One region of the Streptomyces antibioticus genome, then DNA from elsewhere that is predicted to be linked to it. Evidence: riboswitches for the same ligand, from Rfam matches in the RefSeq annotation. Region 1 holds a riboswitch; each other region holds the start of a gene.
The links. A riboswitch is a leader RNA that binds a small molecule or an ion and turns the genes downstream of it on or off. The one in region 1 is predicted to bind S-adenosylmethionine.
Positions count from the first base shown of each region.

Region 1 (5,333 bases):
CGCAGGCGGCGAGCCCGGTGGCGAGGGTGGCGACCGCGGTCGCCGCGGTGATGCCGCGTATCAGGCTGCGTCGGGTGACGTGGGCAGACATGGGCCGTCCTTTGGTGCTGGGTGAGAGAGGGTGGTGGTGTGGGGGCGGGGTGGTGCGGGGTGGTGCGTGGGGGAGATCAGGGGGTGCGCGCGGGGTGCGCCCGGGTTGCGCGCGGGTCAGAGGACCTTGCTCAGGAAGTCCCGGGTGCGCTCGTGCTGCGGCTTGTCGAGGACCTCGGCGGGCGGGCCCTGTTCGACGATCCGGCCGCCGTCGATGAAGACGACGCGGTCGGCGACCTCGCGGGCGAAGCCGACCTCGTGGGTGACGATGACCAGGGTGGTGCCGCTGGTCGCCAGGTCCTTGATGACCGCGAGGACCTCGCCGACGAGTTCGGGGTCGAGGGCCGAGGTGGGCTCGTCGAAGAGGATGACGCCGGGGCGCAGCGCGAGGGCGCGGGCGATGGCGACGCGCTGCTGCTGGCCGCCGGAGAGCTGGCGGGGGTAGGCGCCGGCCTTGTCGGCGAGGCCGACCCGGTCGAGGAGTTCGCGGGCGAGTTCCTGGGCGGCGGGGCGGCTGAGCTTGCCGGTGGCGACGGGGGCGGCGGCGATGTTGTCCAGCACGGTGAGGTGCGGGAAGAGGTTGAAGTTCTGGAAGACGAAGCCGATGCGGCTGCGCTGGGTGAGGATGGCGCGTTCGCTCAGCTCGCGCAGCCGGCCGCCGTGCCGGCGGACGCCGATCGGCTCGCCGTTGATGCTGACATGGCCGATCTCCGGCTTCTCCAGGTGGTTGATGACCCGGAGCAGGGTGGACTTCCCGGAGCCGGACGGGCCGAGGATCACGGTGACCTCGCCGGGCCGTACGGTCAGGTTCACGCCGTCCAGGACGCGGTGGGCGCCGTACCACTTGTGCACGTCGTGCACCTCGACGGCGGCGGGCACGCTCGCCCCGGGGGCGGTGGTCGCCTCGGCGGTCTCGGTGGTCATACGGCGGCCTCCCGGCGGATGCGGGCGCGCAGGTCGGTGAACCCGGTCCGCAGTTTCTGCAACGGCGTCGGCGGCAGGGAGCGGGTGGCGCCCCGGGCGTAGTACCGCTCGACGTAGAACTGGGCGACGGACACCAGGCTGGTCAGGATCAGGTACCAGACGGTGACCACGAGCAGCAGCGGCACGATGTCGCCGGGGTAGGTGGAGCCCATGGTCTGCGCGGTGCCGAACAGGTCGAGCAGGGACACGTAGAAGACCAGGGAGGTGGCCTTGATGAGGCCGATGAGCTGGTTGACGTAGTTGGGGACGATCGAGCGCAGCGCCTGCGGGAAGACGATCTTGCGGAACTGGTAGCTCTTGGGCAGGCCGAGCGCGGCGGACGCCTCGTGCTGGCCCTGGTCGACGGAGAGGATGCCGCCGCGGACGACCTCGGCGGCGTAGGCGGCCTCGTTGAGGCTGAGGCCGACGACGGCGATCACCATGTCGGTGGCGAGCCGGGACTCGTCGAAGGTGAAGAAGGCCGGTCCGAAGGGGACGCCGACGCTCAACGTCTGGTACAGGGCACTGAAGTTGTAGAGGAAGAGCAGGACGACGATCAGCGGGATGGACCGCAGGGCCCAGACGTAGGTCCAGCTCACCGCGCGCAGCACCGGGCTCCTGGAGAGCCGGGCGAGGGCGAGCAGGATGCCGCCGAGAAGGCCGAGCACCGCGCTGTAGGCGGCGACTTCCAGGGTGATCAGCAGTCCGTCGAGGATGACGGGCCGCAGGAACCAGTAGCCGAAGCGGTCCCACTGGTAGAACGGGTTGGCGATCAGGCCGTGCGCGAACTGGGCGACCAGGACCAGGACGATCGCGGTGGCGATCCAGCGTCCGGGTCGTCGTAGCGGCTGAACGCGCTGTGCTGAGAGCTGTTTTGACGGGGTGTCGGCTATGGGCTTCGCGTCGAGGGTCGCGACGCCTGGGGGTTCGCTCATGAGGGGCTCCGGCGGAAGTCGGGCACCCCGGACGGGCACGGCCGTGGTGGCGGCCGCGGGAGGGCGCGCGGCGCACGGTCGTGTACGGAGAACCGGGGTGGGGCTGCGGTGGACGGCTCACCGCTCGGGCGGTGTGCGTCGGGAACGCGGCGGGGCGAGGGGAATGTGCTGCGGTGGTGCCGGGTCTGCTGGTGTCAGCCCCGACAGCGGGCACGGCCCGGTGCGGTACACAGTGCGCTGTTCACGCGGAGCAGATCGACGGCCCGGTCGGCGACGAGGGGCTGCTGCGCGGACGGACGGACGCAGCCCCGAAGGCGGCGGGGCGCCGTCCTGGGAGCTGCGTACATGGGACTCTCCGTCACTCGTGCGGCCCCCGCAGGGGCCCTCGCGCTTACCGGATCCGTGCGGTCACGTCATCCGGTCCGGTCGTCACCTGGGGCACCCCACCGCGATGCGAGGGTTGCCGGTCAGCAAGCCAGGGCTTGTCGCTGACGCTCATGACCGTTCTGGGCCGTAAGTAAAGACAGGCACCCGAACGAATGTCAACGCCGGTCCACGTGCTGGAACGGCTGCGGGGCCGCAACGGCCCCGCGTCCCGGGGCGGTTACGGGGCCGGCGCGATGTGGGCGGCCCAGTCCAGGATCTGCACGGCGGCGCCCGCGGCCTCCAGGCCCTGACAACGGGCGTGGTGGCGGCGGGCGATGCCGTCGAGGTCGAGGTGCGCGCCGAACGCGGGGTGCGCGGCGAGCCGGCGGGCGTGGGCCCACAGGGCGGGGTGGCCGGCGATGCGCTGCACGGCGGACGCGTCGAGATGATGGCGGTGCACGGTGTCGAGCTGCACCAGCGCGACCCACAACTCCACGTCGGCGGCGGTGATCTGATCGCCGATCAGGTACGGCTGCACGCGCAGTCCCTGGTCCAGCACGCCGAGGGTGTGGAGCAGGGTGTCGAGCGCGGCGGCGCGTTCCTCGTCGCCGGTGCCGGCCGTACCGGCGCGCTGCGCGGCCCGCTCGATGCCCTGGGCGCACATCCGCTCGACGGCGTCGATCTCGGACTCGGCGCCGCACGGGTACAGCGCGGTCCGGCCGCCGCCGAAGCGCCGGGCGAGGTCGCGGGCGATGTCGGGGCCGTGGGTGGAGACGATCCGGCCCGACCAGTCGTCGCTGAGCACGGGCGCGACGGCGGGTCCGGTGTAGTGGTGGGCGCTGGCGTCGTAGAGCGGGCGCAGCGCGGAGTGGCCGCCGTCGGGACAGTCGGGGACGGCGGGCAGGAACGTGACGGGACAGGCCCGTTCCAGGCCGAGGAGGCTGTGGGTGACGGCGATGCGCAGCCCGTCGGGGTCGGCGGCGGACAGATGGAGTCGGTAGCGGCGCGGCACGGCGTAGTGGCCGCTGCGGGCGTCACTGCCGATACGGCCCCGGAAGACGGGGACGGAACGGACCGTCAGCCGGGCGGCCGGTGGTGTGAAGGACATGACTCTCCCCGGGGGCGGCGCGCGCGGCGGACCGGCGCGCGGCGGATGCGACGACGGAGGACGACGGAACGGGGGGACCGTGCGGCCGCGCGCCGGGCGGGTGGTGCCCAGGGGGCATCACCGGGGCGGAGGGCGCGGTAGGGGCGGCCGGCTCAGCGCTGGGCGCTGATCGCGCTGCACACGCGCTGGAGGTCGATGTGACGGCGGGAGGTCAGAAGGGGCGACGACCATGACGTACGGCTCGCTCGGCCGGTGGCCGGCTCCTGTCGCCCCATGATTCCCTACCCGTTCACTAGGATTCCCGTACCGAGTGTCGATCCGGCCTCGCGCGGCGTCAAGGGGTCGTCCACCAGGTGAGTCGGCGAGGGGCGGGAAGGGCCCCGCGCACAAGTCGCCGGTGCCGGGTCACGCATGGCAGGTCACGCACGGCAGGTCGCCGTCGCGGCGAACGCGTCGGCCGCCGCGAGGTCGAACGTGCCGTGGTCGCTGCCGAGGCCCTGGGCGACGAGCGCCGCCGCGGCGCTGCCGAGCACGGCGGCGTCCCCCGGCGTACGGCCGAGGCTCACGCCCCGCAGATAGCCCGCGGAGAACGCGTCGCCGCAGCCGGTGGTGTCGACGACGTCCACGACGAACGCGGGCACCGGCTCCGCGCCGTCCTGCGTGACCACGAGCGCGCCCTCCCCGCCGCGGGTGACGGCGACGACACCGGCCCCGGCGGCGAGCAGCTTGCGCGCCCCCGTCAGCAGGTCGTCCTCGCCGGTGAAGCCGCGCACCTGGTCCTCGTTGGGCAGGAAGTGGTCGATGTACGGCAGGGCCGCCTCGATCTGCTCGAAGCTGCCGAGGACACCCGGCGCGAGCAGGTCGACGGAGGTGACGACACCGTGGTCCCGGGCGTACGACAGGATGCGCGCGGCGACGTCGACGCCGATCAGCTCGGGGCCGCCGAGGTGCAGATGGGTGGCCCGCGCGAGGGCGTCCCAGGGGACGTCGTCCGGGCCGTAGGTGATGTTGGCGCCGAGGAGGTGCAGCGAGGGCCGGTCGCCGTTGGGGCGGATCGGCAGGACGCTGGCGGAGGTGGCGGTGTCGGTGCGCCGGACCAGGAACTCGGTGCCGACGCCCGCCCTGTCGAGCAGCGCGACGAGCAGGTCACCGGTGGGGTCGCTGCCGACGGCACCGGCGCTGTGCACCTCGGCGCCCAGCTTGGCGAGGGTGAGGGCGGTGCCGCCGGCCGTTCCGGCGGCGGTCATCCGGATGTCCTCGACCAGGGTGGCGCCCTGCCCCTCGGGTATCGCCTCCACCGGCCGGACCAGGACGTCCAGCACGTGCACGCCCATCGTGAAGACCTTCATCGCTGCCCCTCCTGCACGGGTGGTACGGGTCGTACGGGTTGTACGGGTCGTACGGGTGATCCGGATGCCGCGGGTGCCACGGGGTGGGTGGTGCCGTAGTCGCGGGCGAGCGCGGCCTCGATCACCGCCCGCTGCTGCCGCTCGTCGAGGAAGCGGGGCCGGCCCATGGCGGCCGCGCGCTGGTACACACCGCAGGCCCATTCGAGAAGCAGGGCATGCTCGACGGCCCGGTCGAGCGTCGCCGCGTGGGTGACCGCACCGTGGTTCGCCATCAGCGCGGCACCGCGGCCGTCCAGGGCGGTGAGGACGGACTCGGCGAGTTCCGGGGTGCCGAAGGTGGCGTACGGCGCGACCCTGACCGTGCCGCCCAGCGCGAGCAACTGGTAGTGGATGCACGGGAGTTCGTCCAGTACGCAGGCGACGGCGGTGGCCATCGGGGCGTGCGTGTGGACGAGGGCTCCGGTGCCGCGCCGACGGTGCACACCGAGGTGGAGGTCGAGTTCGGAGGTGGGCCGCAGGGTG
Region 1 is NZ_CM007717.1:7,287,714-7,293,046, reverse strand. It holds gene AFM16_RS33125 (transporter substrate-binding domain-containing protein) at 1-91, opposite strand, end outside; gene AFM16_RS33120 (amino acid ABC transporter ATP-binding protein) at 208-1,014, opposite strand; gene AFM16_RS33115 (amino acid ABC transporter permease) at 1,011-1,988, opposite strand; SAM riboswitch class IV at 2,371-2,491, opposite strand; gene AFM16_RS33110 (glutathione S-transferase C-terminal domain-containing protein) at 2,593-3,462, opposite strand; gene AFM16_RS40685 (putative leader peptide) at 3,615-3,737, opposite strand; gene AFM16_RS33105 (carbohydrate kinase family protein) at 3,882-4,811, opposite strand; gene AFM16_RS33100 (class II aldolase/adducin family protein) at 4,808-5,333, opposite strand, start outside.

Region 2 (5,333 bases), 4.8 Mb from region 1:
TTGCCGCACAGGGTGCAGCGCCACCGGGTGGTGGCGGTCGGCAGGGGAACCGTCATGGTGACTGTCCGCTCCTTCTGGTGTCGGGTCGCTGGTGTCGCTGGTACGAACGGGTCGGGCCGGAGGCTCCCCGCCGTGTATGGCTCGTAACCCTACGGCCTGGCGGGTCCTCACCGCCCGTCCGTCCACGGCGGCGAGGCGGTACGGGCGAGTGCGTCCCGTTACGTCATGCTCTGTGTTCATGATCGGCAAGTGGAGCGGCCCCCTCGGCGCCGCGTTCCGACGGGCGCCGGTGACGCACGTGCTGATCGCCGTGTGCTCCGCGATCTTCGTGCTGGGCCCGGCCGCGGGCCTCGATCCCGCCTACGGCTCCGGCGACGCCCTGCTCGCCGCCCAGCGCGCCTATTTCCGCCGCTGGGGGGTGATCCCGGTGGAACTGTTCGCGGACTCCCCGCGGGCCGCGCTGACCCCGGCGACGGCGCTGTTCATCCACGGTAGCTGGGTGCACCTCCTGGGCAACATGCTCTTCCTCTACGTCTTCGGCGTGATGACCGAGGAACGGATGGGCCGCGTCCAGTTCACGCTGTTCTACGTCGGCTGCGGCTACCTGGCGCTGCTGGGGTACGCCGCGGCCAACGCCGGGTCGCCGGCCTCGCTGGTGGGGGCGTCGGGGGCGATCTCCGCGGTGCTGGGCGCGTTTCTGTACCTGTTCCCCCGGGCGCGGGTGACCAGTCTTCTGCCGTTCCTGTTCTTCCTGCCGCTGCGCTTCCCCGCCTGGGTCGTGCTGCCCTGCTGGGCGGCCCTCCAGTGGGTGGCGGCGGGACGGGCGCCCCAGGGCCCCGGCGTGGCCTATCTGGCGCACCTGGTGGGCTTCGGCCTGGGCCTCGGCTACGCGTGGGCGCGGTTTCGTCCTGGGACTAGAGTGAGGGCCACGCCCGCTCCGGCCCCCGAGGGAGAGAACCAGCCGTGATCACCGCGATCGTCCTCATCAAGACCAGCGTGGACCGGATCCCCGAGATCGCCGAGCGGATCGCCTCGCTGGAGAGCGTCAGCGAGGTCTTCTCCGTCACCGGGACCTACGACCTGATCGCCATGGTGCGGGTGAAGCGGCACGACGACCTGGCCGACGTGATCCCCGGCAGCATCAGCAAGATCCCCGGCGTGGAGGCGACGGACACGCACGTGGCGTTCCGGACGTACTCGCAGCACGACCTGGAGGCGGCGTTCGCGATCGGCCTGGACTCCTGACCGTGTGACCGCCTGACGCCGCCCCCTGCGGAAGACCGAGCTCAGACCGCCGGGACGCAGCGGCCGTCCTGCGTGCGGTACGTCCACCGCGCGCCGTCGGTGACCAGTTCCCGCACGGCCGCCACGAAGCGGTCCACGTGCTCGTCGGGCGTCCCGGCGCCGAAGCTCACCCGGATGGCGTTGAGGGACTTCTCGCCCGGCGCCGCCTCGGGGGCCCCGCACTCGCCCTGCGCCTCGGGGGCACCGCCCAGCAGGGTGCGCACCAGCGGGTGGGCGCAGAACAGGCCGTCGCGGACGCCGATGCCGTACTCGGCGGACAGCGCGGCGGCGAAGTGGGAGCTGTTCCAGCCGTCGACGACGAAGGAGATCACCCCGACCCGGGGCGCGTCGTCGCCGAAGAGCGACAGGATCCGCACCTCCGGCACATCGGCGAGGCCCGTGCGCACCTTCTCGATGAGCTGCCGCTCGCGCGCGACCAGCGTGTCGAAACCGGCCTCGGTGAGCGCCTTGCAGGCCGAGGCGATGGAGTAGGCGCCGATCACGTTCGGCGAGCCGGCCTCGTGGCGGGCCGCGCTGTCGTGCCACTCCACGTCCACTCCCCCGTCCTCGCGCCGGGTGACCCTGCGGCTCGCGCCGCCGCCCGCGAGGTAGGGGTCGGCCGCGCGCAGCCAGTCGGCGCGGCCGGCCAGCACACCGGAGCCGAAGGGCGCGTACAGCTTGTGCCCGGAGAAGGCGACCCAGTCGACGTCGAGGTCCCGGACGGACACCGGGTAGTGCGGGGCGAGCTGGGCGGCGTCCAGGACGATCCGGGCGCCGTGGGCGTGCGCGGCCGCGGCCAGCTCCCGCACCGGCCACAGCTCGCCGGTGACGTTGGAGGCGCCGGTCACACAGACCAGGGCCGGGCCGTAGGGGTCGCGGTCGGCGAGGGCCCGCTCCAGGGTCTCGACGGCCTGTCCCGGGGTGCGGGGGGCGTCGAGGTAGGTGACCCGGGCGTCCCGCCAGGGCAGCAGCGAGGCGTGGTGCTCGGTCTCGAAGACGAAGACCTGGCAGCCGGCGGGCAGGGCGGCGGCGAGCAGGTTGAGGGAGTCGGTGGTGGAGCGGGTGAAGACCACCTGGTCGTCGGCGCGGCAGTCCAGGAACTCGGCGACCGTGGCGCGGGCGTTCTCGAACAGGTCCGTCGAGAGCTGCGAGAGGTAGCCGGCGCCGCGGTGGACGCTGCCGTAGTACGGCGCGTAGGCCGCGACGTCGTCCCACACCCGCTGCAACGCCGGTGCGCTGGCGGCGTAGTCGAGCGCGGCGTAGGTGACCTCGCCACCGGTGACGAGCGGGACGGTGACATCACAGCCCAGAACGGGCAGCGGGGCACAAACGTCCTGGACGGAGGCAGCGGTGGAGACAGACATGACGGAACTCCCGTGAGAGGAAAGGAAGAAGAGTGAAAAGGGGTGCGCGGAGGCGGGGCTCGGCGGCCCTATCGCATTCGCTGGCTCACGGAAGACTCCCTCGAACGACCAGGACCCCTGGTGTCGAGAGGGGCCCGCGCTTGCCGTAGACCTCGCTGCCTACGGCCTGGTCTTCACCCGGGGCACCCCGCCACGGACGGAGGGTTGCCGGACAGTCGGCCGGGGCCTCATGACTGTCACTCATGACCTGGTACAGAAACTACGGGACGTGATCGCCGTCCCGCAACCCGTGTCCGGATCGCGGGACGGCGATTCCCGTCACGTCAGGCGTTGCTGGCGGTGACCCAGCGCTCCAGGACCCGGCGGGCCGCCCCGGAGTCCACGGACTCGGCGGCGCGGGCCATGCCGGCGGCGATCTGCTCGGCGAGCGTCCCGCCGGCCGGGTCGAGGGCGACCAGGGCCGCCGCCGAGTTCAGCAGGACGGCGTCGCGCACCGGGCCCGGCTCGCCCTCGAGGAGCCGCCGGGCGACCTCCGCGTTGTAGGACGGGTCACCGCCGCGCAGAGCCTCCACCGGGACCAGCTCGATGCCGACCTCGCGCGGGTCGAAGGTCTCCTCGGTGACCGTGCCGTCACGGACGACCCAGACCCGGGAGGTGGAGGTGGTCGTCAGCTCGTCGAAGCCGTCGTCGCCGCGGAAGACCAGCGAGGAGTGGCCGCGCTCGGCGAAGACCCCGGCGACGATCGGCGCCATGCGGGGATCGGCGACCCCCACCGCCTGCGCCCGCACCTTCGCCGGGTTGGTCAGCGGACCGAGCGCGTTGAACACCGTACGGATGCCCAACTGGCCGCGGGCGGCGCCCACATGGCGCAGCGCCGGATGGAACTTGACGGCGAAGCAGAAGGTGATGCCGGCCTCCTCGGCCACCTCGGCCACCCGCTTCGGCGTCAGCTCCAGATTGACGCCCAGCTTCTCCAGGACGTCCGAGGCGCCGGAGGCCGAGGACGCGGCGCGGTTGCCGTGCTTGACGACCTTGGCGCCGGTGCCGGCCACCACGATCGAGGACATCGTGGAGATGTTCACCGTCTTGGCGCCGTCGCCGCCGGTGCCGACGATGTCGACGGTGCGGCCCGGCACCTCGATCAGGTTGGCGTGCTCGTACATCGTCCGCACGAGTCCGTTGATCTCCGCGACGGTCTCGCCCTTGGCCCGCAGCGCCACCGCGAACCCGGCGATCTGGGCGTCGGTCGCCTCGCCGCGCATCATCAGGTCCATCGCCCAGGCGGTGTCGTCCGCCGACAGGTCCCGGCCGGCCAGCAGGCCGTTCAGCAGGGCGGGCCAGGAACGGACCGCCGCGGTGTCGCCTCCGGCGGGGGTCACAGCGCTCATAGCCGCTCCTGGGTGTCGTACGGGCGAGCCTGGCTCGCGCAAACAGGGTGTGATCCCACCCTATCCAGCCCGCGGACACGGCGAAGGGCCCCGTCCGAAGACCGGACGGGGCCCTTCACTCAGGGCGTGGCGACGCCTGGTGATCAGTGGTGGCCGTGGCCGCTCGTGATCTCCTTGTACTCCTCGACGGTCGGCTTGGGGATCTGCTGGTCCTCGCCGAAGTACGCGCCGCTGATCTTGGCACGCAGCTTCTCGGTGGCCTTCACCTTGCGCTCGACGCCGTTCTCGTCGACCGTGGCGCCGATCGCGACCGGCTCGTACTGCTCGTGGGCCGTGAGCGTGTAGAGCTGCTCCTGGCTGAGCGGCTCGTGCACCTCGATGAACTCACCGTGCGGCAGGCGCTTGATGGTGCCGGTCTCCCGGCCGTGCAGCACCTTCTCCCGGTCCCGGCGCTGGAGGCCGAGGCAGATCCGCTTGGTGAGGATGTACGCGATGACCGGTCCGACGAAGAAGAAGATCCGGACGAACCAGGTGATCGAGTTGATCGACAGGTGGAAGTGCGTGGCCCACAGGTCGTTGCCGCCGCCCACCAGCGTGATCATGTACATCGTGACCCAGGCGACGCCGAGCGCGGTGCGGGTCGGCGCGTTGCGCGGGCGGTCCAGGATGTGGTGCTCGCGCTTGTCGCCGGTCACCCACGACTCGATGAAGGGGTAGGCGGCGAGCGCCGCGAGGACGACACCGAAGAGCACCAGCGGGATGAACACGCCCAGGACCAGCGTGTGGCCCCAGATGTTGATCTCCCAGCCCGGCATGAAGCGGATCAGACCCTCGGCGAAGCCCATGTACCAGTCGGGCTGGGCGCCGGTGGACACCTGGTCCGGACGGTAGGGGCCGAGCGCCCAGATCGGGTTGATCTGGGTGACCGCGGAGATGATCGCGATCACACCGAAGACCAGGAAGAAGAAGCCTCCGGCCTTGGCCATGTAGACCGGCAGCAGCGGCATGCCGACGACGTTCTTGTTGTTCTTGCCGGGACCCGCGAACTGCGTGTGCTTGTGGTAGAAGACCAGGATCAGGTGCGCCACCATCAGGCCGAGCATGATGCCCGGCAGCAGCAGGATGTGGATCGAGTAGAACCGCGCCACGAAGTCGTGGCCCGGGAACTCCCCGCCGAACAGGAACATCGAGATGTACGTGCCGACGATCGGCATCGACAGGATGGCGCCCTGGGTGAAGCGGACACCGGTGCCGGAGAGCAGGTCGTCAGGGAGCGAGTAGCCGGTGAAACCGGTGA
Region 2 is NZ_CM007717.1:2,512,808-2,518,140, forward strand. It holds gene AFM16_RS11210 (hypothetical protein) at 1-56, opposite strand, end outside; gene AFM16_RS11215 (rhomboid family intramembrane serine protease) at 239-967, shown strand; gene AFM16_RS11220 (Lrp/AsnC family transcriptional regulator) at 964-1,245, shown strand; gene AFM16_RS11225 (aminotransferase class V-fold PLP-dependent enzyme) at 1,287-2,648, opposite strand; SAM riboswitch class IV at 2,780-2,896, opposite strand; gene trpD (anthranilate phosphoribosyltransferase) at 2,972-4,036, opposite strand; gene qcrB (cytochrome bc1 complex cytochrome b subunit) at 4,180-5,333, opposite strand, start outside.
Region 2: linked by a shared signal. The riboswitch ahead of AFM16_RS11225 (aminotransferase class V-fold PLP-dependent enzyme) and the one ahead of AFM16_RS33115 (amino acid ABC transporter permease) in region 1 are both predicted to bind S-adenosylmethionine.

Region 3 (5,333 bases), 3.3 Mb from region 1:
GAGCATCCCCGGCACCAGGCACAGGTGGTAGTCCTGCACCAGGACCGCCGCCCCCGGGGCCGCCTCCTCCGCCAGCGCCTCGGCGAAGGCCCGGTTGTAGATCTCGTACGACGCCCACTGGCGCCGGAACTCCGCGTCGAAGACCGGCTCCAGCGGGGTCTGGTACAGCAGGTGGTGGATGAACCAGAGCACGGAGTTCGCGATGCCGTTGTAGGCGTCGGCGTGCACGTCGGCCGGGACGGGCAGCATCCGCACGCCCTCCTCGCCGACCCCGCGCCGGACGGCCTCGCGGTCGCCGTCGGAGAGCGCGGAGCAGACCCACAGGGCGCCCGCGTCCGGCCCGATCGCCGACAGCCCGGAGACCAGCCCGCCGCCTCCCCGTCTCGCGTCCAGCGAACCGTCCTCACGAACGGTGTAGGAGACCGGCCCGCGATTGGACGCGACCAGCACCTGGGCACCCCGAGCAGCGGCAGCATCGTGCGTGGTAGCCATACGCCTCAACCTAGCCCGCCACGGAAACGCTCAAACGTACGGTCACGACGAGCGGAGGGTCCGTATCAGGCCGTGTCCGGGGCCGTATACGGCGGGCGGGGCGTGTTACGCGGGTGGGGGGACGGTGGGCCTCGCCCGAGGGGTCCGTGGCGGTGGGCCGGTTCCGGGGCCGGGGGGTTACGCGACCTTGCGGGACTGGTACTCCGCCATCTCCGCCATCGGGGGGCGTTCCTCCATGTCGACCGAGTAGGTGTGGGGTTCGAAGCCGGACGGGCCGCGTTCGAACTGGGTGAGGGACGGGCGGATCAGGTGGCCGCGGGCCAAGCGGAGCTGGGCCGTGCGGTAGATCGCCGCCGCCATCCGGCCGAGGGCCTGGCCGTCCTGGTGGCGGTGCTTGCGCACCCCCACGTCGACCTGGGCGAGCGCGTCGAGGCCCACCAGGTGCAGGGCGTCGACCAGCATGCCCAGCTCGACGCCGTAGCCGACGGGGAAGGGGAGCTGTTCCAGCAGGCCGCGGCGGGCCGCGTACTCGCCGCCCAGCGGCTGCACGAACCCGGCGAGCTGCGGCCAGTGCATGTTGAGCAGCGGCCGGGCCATCAGCTCGGTCACCCGGCCGCCCTGGCCCGCGGCACCGGCGAGCGGACGGTCGTACATGCCCTTGACGAGGTCCACGCCCGGGTCGGTGAGCAGGGGGCCCACGATGCCCGAGACGAAGTCGGAGGAGAACTCCCTGAGGTCGGCGTCGATGAAACAGACGATGTCCCCGCTCGTGACGAGCAGGGAGCGCCACAGCACCTCGCCCTTCCCGGGCACGGCGGGGACGCTCGGCAGGATGGTGTCCCGGTGGACGACCCGGGCGCCCGCCGCGGCCGCCACCTGGGCGGTGCGGTCGGTCGACCCCGAGTCGACGACGACTATCTCGTCGACCAGCGGGACCTGCTGCATGAGGTCGTGACGGATGATCGCGACGATGTCGCCGACCGTCTCCTCCTCGTTCAGCGCGGGCAGGACCACGGAGACCGACTGACCCGTGGCCCGCTTCGCGGCCATGATCCGGTGCAGCGGGCGATCGGCCAGGGACCAGGAGCGGGTGGTCAGCCAGCGCTCGACTTCTTCCAGCACGGTCTGCGGCTCCTCACTGTCGTGATCACACCGGGTGCACGGGGGGTGACCGTGTGATCCATCTCGCGGTTCGGACGACTATCTCAACTGTCCTGGCCTTCGGTTACAGTCTTGAACAACGCGGGTGACCATCGCATGTCCGGGGTCGCCGGCGTTCACAACTGAATACCGCTCATCCAGAGGGGCAGAGGGATACGGCCCGATGAAGCCCCGGCAACCCACCTAGACCGGTCTCGTTCACCACACGCGAGGCTCCCGGCGAGGGAAGGTGCCAAATCCGTCTCACGGCGAGATGCGTCGTGAGGAAGATGAGGAGAAAGGGCCTCGCCTCACATGGCTGCGCAGACTGTTGCAAGCACCACGAATCCCACGGTCGACCTGGGCCCCGCCGCCGCGCTGAGCTGCCGCGAGTGCGGCCACCGCGTGCCCCTCGGCCCGCTCTTCGCCTGCGAGGAGTGTTTCGGCCCGCTCGAGATCGCGTACGACTTCTCCTCCTACGACACCGAGGAGCTGCGCAAGCGCATCGAGGCGGGACCCGCGAACATCTGGCGCTACGCCCCGCTGCTGCCCGTCCCGGCCGACGTGGCGGACAAGCCGAACCTCAACCCCGGCTGGACCCACCTCGTCAAGGCCGACAACCTGGCCCGCGAACTCGGCGTCACCGGCGGCCTGTACGTGAAGGACGACTCCGGCAACCCGACGCACTCCTTCAAGGACCGCGTCGTCGCGCAGGCCATCGAGGCCGCGCGCGCCTTCGGCTTCACCACCCTGTCCTGCTCCTCCACCGGCAACCTCGCGGGCGCGGTCGGCGCCGCCGCGGCCCGCGCCGGTTTCCGCTCCTGCGTGTTCATCCCGCACGACCTGGAGCAGGGCAAGGTCGTCATGGCCGCGGTCTACGGCGGTGAACTCGTCGGCATCGAGGGCAACTACGACGACGTGAACCGCTTCTGCTCCGAGCTGATCGGCGACACCGCCGGCGAGGGCTGGGGCTTCGTCAACGTCAACCTGCGGCCGTACTACGCCGAGGGCTCCAAGACGCTGGCGTACGAGATCTGCGAGCAGCTCGGCTGGCGGCTGCCCGACCAGCTCGTGGTGCCGATCGCCTCCGGCTCCCAGCTCACGAAGATCGACAAGGGCCTCCAGGAGCTGATCAAGCTGGGGCTCGTCGAGGACAGGCCGTACAAGATCTTCGGCGCGCAGGCCGAGGGCTGCTCGCCGGTGTCCGTGGCCTACAAGGCCGGCCATGACGTCGTACGGCCGCAGAAGCCGGACACCATCGCCAAGTCGCTCGCCATCGGCAACCCGGCGGACGGCCCGTACGTCCTCGACATCGCCCGGCGCACCGGCGGCGCGGTGGAGGACGTGACCGACGAGCAGATCGTGGACGCGATCAAGCTGCTGGCGCGGACCGAGGGGATCTTCGCGGAGACGGCGGGCGGGGTCACCGTCGGCGTCACCCGCAAGCTCATCGAGAACGGCCTGCTGGACCCGGCGAAGACCACGGTCGTCCTGAACACGGGCGACGGCCTCAAGACCCTCGACGCGGTGGCCGGCACCGGCCTCACCGCCACCATCCGTCCGAACCTCGACTCCTTCCGAGAGGCTGGCCTCGCATGAGCGTGACCGTTCGCATCCCCACCATCCTGCGCACCTACACCGGTGGGCAGGCCGAGGTGTCCGCCGACGGGGCGACCCTCGGGGAGGTCATCTCCGACCTGGAGAAGAACCACACCGGGATCGCCGCCCGCGTCCTGGACGACCAGGGCAAGCTGCGCCGGTTCGTCAACGTGTACGTCAACGACGACGACGTCCGCTTCGAGCAGGGCCTGGAGACGGCGACCCCGGACGGTGCCGGCGTCTCGATCATCCCGGCCGTCGCCGGCGGCTGACCGGTGGTTGACCGGCGTTCAGTACCCGCCGGTAGTAACCGTCGGTAACAGCGATTACCGAGCGTTCATCGAATTGCCCCCTCCGTAAGAGAAGCGGAGGGGGCAATTCTGTGTGATTGAGCGCGGTACAGTTGGGGAACCGGGTCGCGAAACCCTGATCCGGAGTCTTTCTTCGCTGCCGCGCGTCCGACAAGAAGTAGCCAAAGTGCGTGCCTCTTGCGTGGCATTTGCGGCATTTGCCGGGCCCGACTTGCCCTGAATTCTGGCGAATTCTCGCCACATTCCGGATCGGGTGCGTCCGGAATTCTCGTCCGACTGACCTGTTGCAGACGGCAGTTGGACAGATACATTCAGCCGCGGTCGACGCGTTCCGGCGCACGCCCCCAACCAACTGGGGGGTGAGGTCTGACCCGGATCCGCGAAGTGTGGATCTGTGCAAGGGCCAGTAATAGGGGAGTTAGGCATGGCTCAGGGCACCGTCAAGTGGTTCAACGCGGAGAAGGGGTACGGCTTCATCGCGGTCGACGGTGGTGCGGATGTTTTCGTCCACTACAGCGCGATCCAGATGGACGGATACCGCACCCTGGAAGAGGGTCAGCGGGTCGATTTCGAGATCTCGCAGGGCCAGAAGGGGCCGCAGGCGGACATGGTCCGACTGGCGACCGGCTGAAGCACGCGCCGACTGACAGCGTCGTTCTTCTGTTTCATCTTCTGTTTCATCTTCGAAGGGCTCGCGCCTCCAGGGGTGCGGGCCCTTCGGCATGCCCGCGGACCCTCCGCCCTCCGGCGACGGGCCGGGCCCGTCCGTGAGAGGCGCTTGCACTCGACCATGCCGAGTGCTAATCATTGGCGTTAGCACTCTGAAGGTGAGAGTGACAACGAAGGACCGGGTCGGTGAGGCCCGCAGGCCAAGTGGGGCAAGGAACCACGGGTCGGCGAGCCGTCCGTCGCGGGCGCGGGCGCGGTCCGAAGAATCACCCCCAGTCCTGGAGGGACCACTTCACATGGCCAAGATCATCGCGTTCGACGAGGAGGCGCGGCGCGGCCTCGAGCGCGGCATGAACCAGCTCGCGGACGCCGTGAAGGTGACGCTCGGCCCCAAGGGCCGCAACGTCGTCCTCGAGAAGAAGTGGGGCGCCCCCACGATCACCAACGATGGTGTGTCCATCGCCAAGGAGATCGAGCTCGAGGACCCGTACGAGAAGATCGGCGCCGAGCTGGTCAAGGAAGTCGCCAAGAAGACGGACGACGTCGCCGGTGACGGTACGACCACCGCGACCGTCCTGGCCCAGGCCCTGGTGCGCGAGGGTCTGCGCAACGTGGCCGCCGGCGCCAACCCGATGGCCCTCAAGCGCGGTATCGAGAAGGCCGTCGAGGCCGTCTCCGGTGCCCTCCTCGAGCAGGCGAAGGATGTCGAGACCAAGGAGCAGATCGCTTCGACGGCCTCCATCTCCGCCGCCGACACCCAGATCGGCGAGCTGATCGCCGAGGCCATGGACAAGGTCGGCAAGGAAGGCGTCATCACCGTCGAGGAGTCCCAGACCTTCGGTCTGGAGCTGGAGCTCACCGAGGGTATGCGCTTCGACAAGGGCTACATCTCGGCGTACTTCGCCACCGACATGGAGCGTATGGAGGCCGTCCTCGACGACCCGTACATCCTGATCGCGAACTCCAAGATCGCCAACGTCAAGGACCTGCTCCCGCTCCTGGAGAAGGTCATGCAGTCGGGCAAGCCGCTGCTGATCATCGCCGAGGACGTCGAGGGCGAGGCCCTGTCGACCCTGGTCGTCAACAAGATCCGCGGCACCTTCAAGTCCGTCGCGGTCAAGG
Region 3 is NZ_CM007717.1:4,027,227-4,032,559, reverse strand. It holds gene AFM16_RS18070 (alpha,alpha-trehalose-phosphate synthase (UDP-forming)) at 1-492, opposite strand, end outside; gene AFM16_RS18065 (glucosyl-3-phosphoglycerate synthase) at 670-1,614, opposite strand; SAM riboswitch class I at 1,784-1,929, shown strand; gene thrC (threonine synthase) at 1,948-3,231, shown strand; gene AFM16_RS18055 (ubiquitin-like small modifier protein 1) at 3,228-3,503, shown strand; gene AFM16_RS18050 (cold-shock protein) at 3,967-4,173, shown strand; gene groL (chaperonin GroEL) at 4,508-5,333, shown strand, end outside.
Region 3: linked by a shared signal. The riboswitch ahead of thrC (threonine synthase) and the one ahead of AFM16_RS33115 (amino acid ABC transporter permease) in region 1 are both predicted to bind S-adenosylmethionine.